DNA from 3 places in the Paenibacillus sp. FSL R10-2736 genome. Region 2 is predicted to be linked to each of the others. Evidence: riboswitches for the same ligand, from Rfam matches in the RefSeq annotation. Region 2 holds a riboswitch; each other region holds the start of a gene.
The links. Region 2 has a riboswitch for cyclic di-AMP ahead of NSQ73_RS23560 (hypothetical protein). Riboswitches for the same ligand answer to the same signal wherever they lie in the genome.
Positions count from the first base shown of each region.

Region 1: another riboswitch for cyclic di-AMP. It lies ahead of NSQ73_RS30335 (3D domain-containing protein); the one in region 2 lies ahead of NSQ73_RS23560 (hypothetical protein).
Region 3: another riboswitch for cyclic di-AMP. It lies ahead of NSQ73_RS33080 (hypothetical protein); the one in region 2 lies ahead of NSQ73_RS23560 (hypothetical protein).

Region 1 covers NZ_JBBOBN010000002.1:506,561-509,835, forward strand. Annotated here, with positions in the region: gene NSQ73_RS30325 (HD domain-containing protein) at 1-189, shown strand, start outside; gene NSQ73_RS30330 (TatD family hydrolase) at 243-1,013, shown strand; cyclic di-AMP (ydaO/yuaA leader) riboswitch at 1,212-1,441, shown strand; gene NSQ73_RS30335 (3D domain-containing protein) at 1,730-2,905, shown strand; gene rnmV (ribonuclease M5) at 3,066-3,275, shown strand, end outside.
Region 2 covers NZ_JBBOBN010000001.1:5,504,118-5,507,392, reverse strand. Annotated here, with positions in the region: gene NSQ73_RS23565 (glycoside hydrolase family 88/105 protein) at 1-1,043, shown strand, start outside; cyclic di-AMP (ydaO/yuaA leader) riboswitch at 1,316-1,502, shown strand; gene NSQ73_RS23560 (hypothetical protein) at 1,660-2,205, shown strand; gene NSQ73_RS23555 (flotillin family protein) at 2,228-3,275, shown strand, end outside.
Region 3 covers NZ_JBBOBN010000002.1:1,139,027-1,142,301, reverse strand. Annotated here, with positions in the region: gene NSQ73_RS33090 (oxidoreductase) at 1-594, opposite strand, end outside; gene NSQ73_RS33085 (MerR family transcriptional regulator) at 591-992, opposite strand; cyclic di-AMP (ydaO/yuaA leader) riboswitch at 1,570-1,737, shown strand; gene NSQ73_RS33080 (hypothetical protein) at 1,913-2,356, shown strand; gene NSQ73_RS33075 (hypothetical protein) at 2,807-2,995, opposite strand; gene NSQ73_RS33070 (hypothetical protein) at 3,117-3,248, opposite strand.

The sequences.
Region 1 (3,275 bases), on a different contig from region 2:
TTTGACAGCAAACAGATTCTGCTTCTGGACCGTCATGATAAGCTGCGGGAGATCTCAGAGGTATCGGATATTGTACGCTCAATCAGCGGGATTCACCGAGGCAGATACCATCTCTATTTCCCGCAGGACAGGCTGCAGAAAGCCCTTCCACAGCTGCCGCCCTCCATCGCAGATATTTTTGCAAAATAACCTAAAATACTTGTAATTCATCATAGAAATGAAGGCGGAAAGGATGAAATATAATGCAGTTATTCGACACACATACCCATTTGGATGCTCCGCAATTCGACGAGGACCGCGAGGAGGTAATCGCCCGGGCGCTGGAGTCCGGAGTCAGTAAAATGATCAATATCGGCTTCAACCGGGAGACGATTCCGACAACGATGGAGCTCGCAGAGAAATATGATTATATTTATGCAGCGGTGGGCTGGCATCCACAGGATGCATTCAGTATGAAGGAGGGCGACCTCGAATGGATCGCTTCGCTTTGCAGTCATCCCAAGGTAGTGGCCATCGGTGAGATCGGACTTGACTATTATTGGGACACCTCTCCTAAGGATGTGCAGCATGAGGTATTCCGCAAGCAAATTGGCCTGGCACGTGAACTGAAGATGCCCATCTGTATCCATAACCGCGATGCCCACGAGGATGTAATCCGGATTCTGCGGGAGGAAAAAGCGGGTGAGGTTGGAGGGGTGATGCATTCGTTCTCCGGCAGCTGGGAAAGCGCCAAAATGTGTCTGGATCTCGGCTTCCATTTGTCCTTCGGCGGACCGATTACGTTTAAGAATGCCAGGGTGCCCAAAGAGGTGCTCGCCCAGACTCCTCTGGACCGGCTGCTGATCGAAACGGACTCCCCATATTTGACTCCGCACCCCTTCCGCGGCAAGCGGAATGAGACCGCACACGTAAGACTGGTAGCGGAGGCAGCTGCGGCAATAAAAGGGATTGATTTACAGGAATTGGCGGAAATTACGTATGCGAACGCACTGGAACGATTTGGAATTGTCTGAAAACGGGAGAAAAAGCGGTGAAAAATGAAGTATAGCCGATATATTAAACTTTTATAGTCTAAAAACGGCTGAATATTACAATATTTTAATCATTTTTTTACGTAAACGTGGTTGAATCGTCCTTTACAACATGCATCAAAACAGGATATCATCTTTTCAGTGCAGTGAGCTGTTGTTACTGTGACAGTCACTATTTCATGGATCGTCTCGCTGAGTCTCCGTATGGAGAACGGGGGAACCAATAAATGCCCTGCCGCATGCCCGTACATAGAGTACAACACAGAATTGCCGCAGAATTTATTTGATTTCTTCACGTGGTCTTTGGGGTGAATTTGAGGGCAACCGCCGTGAGCGGGTGACCTGAGATAGGGCGTCTCTCTTATGCCCGAACCCGACAGCTAACCCCGTAAGCGCAAGTAAGAGAGGAAACCTCGTGCATAAACATTCCCGCGTATTCGACACCGGAGAAGCCACGAAAGAGTCCTCTGTGAACTCTTTTTTGGGCTTTTTTTTGTTTTGAATAATGCGGATGTTCCCGGCATACTGTTATATAACAGATATCCGGAGTAGCTATGCCGAGCAGGCGATCCATGAGCAGGAAACGCTGGAGCAATGCGGGCGTATCCTGTTGCAATCTCAAACCTAGTTTCGTCAGAAATGATGCAGTCACCTTGATATAACTTGGACGACGGGGCTATGTAAGGAGGATGGAGAGAGTGGGCGTATTCCAACCAGAGGTATCCCATGATTCGCAATCATCCAGCAGGTCTTTCGCATTACGGTTGAAGCAAGTGAATCCTCGCGTACTTTCACTTGCAGGTGTGATATCGATTGTTATCGCACTGTTAATTCTGCTGTACGTACACGGTCAGAGTAATAAAGAAATTATTTTAGTTATAGACGGACAGGTACAGACACTGGAGACGCGGGAAGCGCTGCTCAGTGATGTGCTGGCAAAGGAACAAATTTCGCTGCAGCCGTATGATGAGCTATCTATTGGCCTTAGTGATGAAATACAAGACGGCGACCGTGTCGTAATCACCCGTGCGCAGAAGCTTATGCTTACTGCAGACGGTGCAACCAAGACCATATACACCACCGAGGATTCGCTCGGAGATGCCATTACCAAGCTGGGTTACAGCCTGGAGGGCAATGACAAGATTTTCCCTTCGCTTGATACCGCAGTCACACCCGACATGGAAGTCAAGATTGTCCGTATTACCAAGCAGACCGTACAGCGGACAGTAAACTTGCCTTTTAAGGTCATCAAAACCGCAGACCCCTCTCTGTATAAGGGAGACGTAAGAGTTGCACAGGCAGGCAAGCCGGGCGCGATCATCCAGCATATCGAGAAGATATATCAGGATGGGGAGCTAGTCTCCATGAATATGGTCGGCAAGGAAGTTCAGACGGTAACCAAAGATAAGGTTATTGCTGTCGGTACCAAAGCGGTTCCGAAGCCTGTTGTAGCTGCAGCAACTACATCCAAAGCAACTACATCCAAAGCAACTACAACCTCCAAATCATCCAAAGTCAGCGCAAAGAGCAACAACGTCACGAGCAAGGCAGGCGTAGATTTTGAATACAAAAAAATGATCAAAAACGTATCCATGACGGCGTATTCCTCGGAAGAACCGGGAATTGGAACACGTACCGCCTCCGGCACACGCGTAACGGAAGGCCGCACTATTGCAGTGGATCCGAATGTAATACCAATTGGCTGGTGGGTGTACATTGAGGGATTAGGGTTTCGCCGAGCAGAGGATACCGGCGGTGCCATTAAAGGCAACAAGGTAGATGTTTACTACGATTCACTGAGCCATGCCCGTAATTTCGGCCGGAAGTCGCGGACCATCTATGTGATTGGACCTGTGAAGCCGGAGCTTAACTAAGCGGCAAGTCTTTTGCAAATTAGCGGTTTATAAGATATAGTGGGGGTAGCACTTACGGAATTTAGAGAGCTGCCGCTCATCACTTATACATCCTTTAGCCAAAAAGAAGGGGAGCGAATCCTCTTCTTTTTGCGTTTTAGAGTAAGGGAGTAAATTATTTATGATTAAAGAATTAATTGTCGTCGAAGGTAAAAGCGATACCGTGGCCGTTAAGCGGGCCGTAGAAGCGGATACGATTGAAACAGGCGGTTCCGCAGTGGACCGCAAGGTCATTGCGAAGATTACATTAGCCATGGAACGCAGAGGGGTTATCATCCTCACGGATCCCGATCATGCCGGAGAGCGGATTCGCAAAATTGTCTCCTCCAAG
Region 2 (3,275 bases):
GGAATTATCCGCTGGGCGTGACGTTATACGGGCTGCTGTGCACAGGGATTGTGCTGGATGATTCCCATTACACCGCTTATTCCAGAGGCCATATTGAGCAGTGCACACGGCTTCATGAATATGCACTCTGGGACACGGGCCGTTACGGCGCTCCGGGAATTAATCAGCAGCTGGCGCTAATCGACTCCCTGGATGATTGCGGCTCATTCGGTGCGGCGATGCTGGCAGCGCACAGCGTGCAGCCGCTGCCTGGAGCAGCCGGGGCGGCAGAATATATTGCCCGTTACATTCACGGGACACAGTCCCGTGACGAGGCGGGTGCGCTTTACCGCACCCGGGGCACGACCGACTTCATGCAGGGAACGATGTGGTGTGATGATTTGTATATGAGCACCCCTTTTCTGGTCCGGTACTATCAGCTAACCGGCAATGCTGAATATCTGGATGACGCAGTGGCCCAGTTTCTGCATTACCGCGCGCGGCTGTTCCAGCCGGAGCTTGGCATTATGCACCATGTCTATGACTATAAATTCGGCAAGCCGAACGGTGTGCATTGGGGCAGAGGCAACGGCTGGGTGCTGTTCTCACTGACCGAGCTGCTGGAGATTCTGCCGGAGCAGCACCCGCAGCAGCCGGAGCTGCTGGATTATTTCCGGGAGCTGTGTGAAGGGTATCTGCGGCTACAGGATGCAGCAGGGTTATGGCATCAAGTTCTGACGGATGCCGAATCCTATGCGGAGGCATCCTGCTCTTCAATGTTCGTGTATGCATTCGCTAGAGGGGCGCGCAGAGGCTGGCTGCTCAAGCCGCACCCCTACGCCGCTGCAGCAATACGCGGCTGGCACGCCCTTGCCGAATACTGCATCGACAAGCAGGGGAATGTCTACGGCGTCTGCCGGGGATCAGGCTACTCCTTCAATAAGCTCTATTACAAGGAGCAGCTCACCTGGCAGCTCAACGATACTCACGGAATTGGCATAGTACTGCTGGCCGGTATTGAAGCGCTGGAGCTTACGCGGGAGCTGGAAGCACAGAAACGATAAAGAAATTATACTGTATTGATAATATTTGCCGGCCGGGGCTGTCTAGTAAGCAGATTCACTGCTTACTAGACAGCCTCTTTGCTATGTAACAGCACTGCTCCAGAGAAACGGAGCAAGAAGGAGTAAATCATCGGCCGCTTAAGAACGAAAGCAAAGAATACGCCTTCATTCATGCAGGGACGGCATTTTTGGCTTCTTTTGTCAACCGCAGCGTTTTACATTAAATGGCTGCAGGCGTAAGATTCAAATCAACAACCGAATGAAATTTAACTGTTCTCAAATGGCTGAATTCCAGTAATGGGAACGGGGGAACCAACGGTGATTACGGCTTTTGCTCAGATAGCGGCCGCTCACCTGGGGTGAATCCTTGCTGCATGCTGTAACGGTGCTCCGGCAAGGTAGGGCAATCTCGCTGCCCGAATCCGTCAGCTAACCCCGTAAGCCTCGAAGAGAGAGGATGAGCGCCATGATCGATTAACCGACCACGGAGAGCCCTGCTGCTGCTGTGGTCTTTTTGCTGTGCAGGCAGTGGGGGAAGACGGTCTGAATCAAGAATAACAATTCATATAACAACGTAAAAAGTATCTTTATAATGTGATCTGAACTGCCTAAGGAGGTGATCGTTATCTTAACTATATTTATCGTGTGCTTCTGGGTCGGACTGCTCCTACTCCTAAGCGGCGGACTTCACGGGCATGGCCTGGCGGGTCATCTGCATGCGGGGGGCGGTGACGCCGGGGGTCCGGGCTTTGTGCCTATACTCCCGCTGATGGTGTTTGTCACAGTCTGGGGCGGCTCTGGTTATGTGCTTATCCGCTTCAGCGGAATGAGCGTGCTTGCAGTAGTGCTGATCTGTACCATGATTGCCTTGCTGACAGGGTGTCTGATGTATGCAGTGCTGGCCCGGGTGATGACCCGGTATGACAGCAGCATGAATGAATTGGATTATGAGCAGGCAGGGCAGCTTGGATACATCAGTGTGCCTGCAGCGGATGGGACAGCCGGGGAAATGAAATATGTGCTGCACGGAACGATGCGCTCCATTGGAGTGAGGGCAGCAAGCGGCCAGCAGCTTGTGAGGGGCGACAGGGTGATTATTTTGAAGGTGGATAAGGGAATGGCGGAAGTAACCCTCTTCGAGAGGGAATTCGGAGAATTATAAATGACGGGGAGTGTCGGACCAAATGGTTATTCTTTATTTAATCTCGGGCATTGTTGTTGTTATTCTGCTGGCTTTGTTCAGTATCGTGACCGCTTATAAAAAAGTCCCGCCCAATCAGGCGATGATTGTATACGGTCTCGGCGGTAAAAGAGTGGTGCAGGGCGGCGGTACGTTCGTCATCCCCGGCTTCCAGAACAATAAGACCATCTCGATGATGCTGATGAGCTTCGATGTCATTCCGGCGCAGGCGATGTTCTCCCGGCAGGGCATCAAGCTCAACCTGGAGGCGGTCGCCCAGATAAAAATCAAAAGCGATCCCACCGCTATTCTGACGGCCAGTGAGCAGTTCATCGACCGGCCGGAAGAAGACCGCGAGACGATTATCCTGCATTCGGTGGAGGGCCACCTGCGCGGCTTGATCGGGCAATTGACGGTGGAATCCATCCTCAAGACGCCTGATGAAATCAACAGCAAGATGAGGGAGACCTGCTCGGAGGACCTCGACAAGATGGGGCTTGAGGTCGTCAGCTTCACCATCAAGAAAATTACGGATGACAAAGGGTATATCGACAATATGGGGGTTCCGGAAATTGAGCGCATCCGCCGCGATGCCAGCATTGCCAAGGCGGAAGCGGAACGCGACATTCAGATCAAGCAGGCCGAGGCGGAGAAGGAATCCTCCATTGCCAAAGCCAATGCGCATCAGGCCACCATTGAAGCGGGAACCGCCGCCCGCGCGAAGGAATCCCTGTTTGAGAAGGAACTGAACATCAAGCAGGCGGATTTCAAGCTGGAGACAGAAGTGAAGAAGGCACAGGCGGATCTTGCGTATGAATTGCAGCAGAACAAAATTAAGCAATCGCTCGTTACCGAACAGGTCAAAATCACGCAGATGGAAGCGGAGGCCAACCGCACAGTCCGGGAAATTGAAGTCGAGCTGAGACAGCGGGAGCTGGAGGCAACGGTGATCAAGCCTGCCCAGGCGGAGAACCAGGCTACGGTCATGAGAGCGGAAGCCGCCAAGCAGCGGCAGATTCTTGAGGCGGAAGCCGAGGCAGCGACAACGACCA
Region 3 (3,275 bases), on a different contig from region 2:
TGTCCATTTCTCATAGGCTCTACGCTCAAAATTCACGTCTGCGAAATCAACACCGGCAATGCGATGGCCGCGTGAAGATACGGAGACTACCCGCGTGCCTCCGCCCTGCACCAGCGCCGGCCAGAGCCGGGCCGCCAGCTGGAAATGCCCCAAATGGTTGGTCGCGAACTGCGCTTCGTACCCGCGGCTGTCGCGGGCCAGCGGCGAGGCCATGATGCCTGCGCTGTGAATCAGCATATGCAGCGGCCGGCCGGAGTCCAGGAACCGCTGCGCGAAGGCATCCACAGATGCCGGGTCCAGCAAATCCAGCGCCTCCAGCTCGACACCGGGAATCCCGGCAAGGGCAAGCCGGGCCTTCTCCGGTGTCCGAACGGGAACTATCACAGTGGCCCCCGCGGCAGCCAGGACACGTGTGGTCTCCAGGCCCAGGCCGGAGTAGCCGCCGGTCACGACCGCTATTTTACCGCTCAGATTATGGCCTTGGATTACTTGCTCTGCCGTAGTGTCCGGACCATATCCGGAAAGAATCGGTTGCTGCTTAGCTTTCGCGTTATATAACCCGCTGTTCGTCTCTTGATTCATCCCAGTATTCATTCCTCGTTCCTCCTCTGTTCCATTTCCGCGATGAACCTGCCGTCCTTAAGCTCCCGGAAGTTCTTCAGCTTGTATTGCATAAGCTCCAGTGCCGCCGTAAGTTCCGTGAGCTGCTCTTCAATCAACGTTTTATGCCCGTCCAGCACACTGTAGCATTCCTCGTAGTCCTCTTCCGCTGAAGCCCGGATATATTCTTGAATGGTGCGCAGCGGCATATGGGTTCTTTTGAGAATAGCGACGAAGTGCACCCTGTCCAGCTCACGCCTGCTGTATGCCCGCTGGCCGTTCTCCTTGCGGCTTGCCGGGGGGAGCAGCTTGATTTTCTCATAATAGCGGATGGTATCCTGGCTGAGTCCTGTCCGCTCTGCTACCTCGGCAATCGTAAAAGCAGTCTCCATTTGCTGCCGGCCTCCTTCTTAGTCTGGCTTTCAGGCTTGGTACTTTATTGACAGTCTGCCCTTACAGAATCAAATGATAATCCCTGGAGTATGGTCCAAGTCAAGCGTTCGGGAAACGGGGGATTAGGCCCTCCGGGATGTATCGTTTGCAGGGCTAGAACGGAAGCATTTTCGTAGAATCAGGCTCTAATTCAGGGGCAATTTGTAAACCGCCATAATTACCCTAATAACACAATCACGAATCTATTTGCCTTACGGGTAACGCATACAATAACATCGATCTCCCATTATCTCCCGATTACTCACTAATACACCATTTTTCAAAAATCCATTATTGACGGTATTTCCGTCTAACGCATTAATATTTCCGGAGTTCTCCTGCCGCTGCCTCTCAAAAATAAAAAACGGCGATTGAGCGAGATAAACGGATGATAATCGGCCACATATATGGTTTTAGTCTCCAATATTCCTCGCAAAGCAGCAATTTATTGCAAATCCGGCGCAGAAGCACTCTTTTCCATTTTTACAAAGACAACCCTGAAAGGGTATGATTCGTGTTGAAAGTTACCAGTGAAAATGTGAATGCACGCTGAATTTCCGCTAAGCGGAAAACGGGGGAACCATCAGGCCACAGGCCTACTTGGGGTGAATCCGAAGGAGACTTCAATTACGCAGTCTCAAAAGGTAGGGCGACTCTCACCGTCCGAATCCGACAGCTAACCCCGTAAGCGTAAAGAGAGAGATCTTGATCCGCCACGATTTTGCCCCAGGCTTCTTACGCCTGCAACAAAACCGCAGCAGAGGTCCTCCTCTGTCTGCGGTTTTTTGCGCACTTATTCCGGCGGATCAGCATTTCGGCAAACCAATCAGCTACATATCCAAACTATAAATCGCCCACATTCAGGAAGGAACGTGTCCACATGCCAGACCCATTATCGTCCGAAGCAGCTGCCGCTGCCGGATTCACCGGCTATATTGAACAATACAGCGGAACCATCTATGCGCTAAGCTGTCTGCTGCTGGAGAAGGGCGCCCGCGCCGATCAAGCCACAACTGCCACATTCGCGGCACTCTATGAGCCGTGGCTGAAGGGCAGCATCCCATCGGACTTCTCCCTTGCCGCCTACAGGGAATGCATCCGGCAATGCTCGCTGGTTGCTCAAGACCGCGGCCGCTGCTCTTCTGCCCTGCTCACCTGGGAGGATCAGATCGCCAGCGCCTTATGGTACGGCATCCAGCTGCCGCTGCCCGAGATCAGCCTCATCCTGCAGCGAAGCGTCCCTGAGCTGAAAGCGCAGCTCAGAGGGATTCGCGAACAGATGGCTGCTGCGCGGCCAGCTGTCCCGCGTCCGTCGGCGGGATAGGGAGCTGCTGGGTGGGGTCTGACTTATTAAGGCCAGAATGATTACAGTAGCTTGGTTATGGTAGATCGTGGATTCATTTTGGTGGATTGATTAGGATCAATGTGGTTAAGGACGTGTGTTTGCTCCTGCATCAATAGCTTTAATCATGCCACTGCGATCCATGCGGACTGTAGATCCGTTATTTCGCCCAATCAGGCGAATCAGCGATCCATGCGGACTCAGAGGACCTTAACTAACCAGTTTCGCCTCATTTTGAGCTCCCTTGAACAATATAAGCGCTCCTGAGTCCGCAACAGGCAAAAAAGCAGACTTTTTCACAAAATAAGGTCCTCTCAGTCCGCGTAGCAAGCGCTGCATAGAGTAAATCCGCAGACGTCGTACATATTAATAAAAGCCGTAGCATCCGCCACGGCTCTCCATTTGCTATGCTATCCGTTCCAGTGCCAGAAATCAGCGCTTGCCCTTGCCGCCCTTGGCGAACCGCCAAAAAGCCATGCAGCATCCGAGCAGCCCGACGCCCAGCAAGATGGTCTGCAGTGCTCCCAGCCAGGTCGATTTGTCTGACGGGATCAGGCTGCTGATAATGATCAGCAGGATGGAGAGCACGACCAGCACGGGGGTCTGTCTACTTTTTTTCACAAAAAATCACCACTCCTAATTACTAATATTACTAAGGTACACTATCTGCTGGGTTTTAACCAGTTTGGGGTGGTTTGTACTCACTCTATAGAACAGCATTATTCATAAGCCCGTTTCGCGATCAATCATCCGATGCATATTCAATCCACTTATAGATATCATTGAAATCATCCAGATAGCTCACTACCACACTGTTCAGCTCCAGATCATCACTTAGCTTCTGCTGCTTAATCGTTCTAAATCCATCTAACATAATATCCGCCCGCTTCACAAAAGTCTA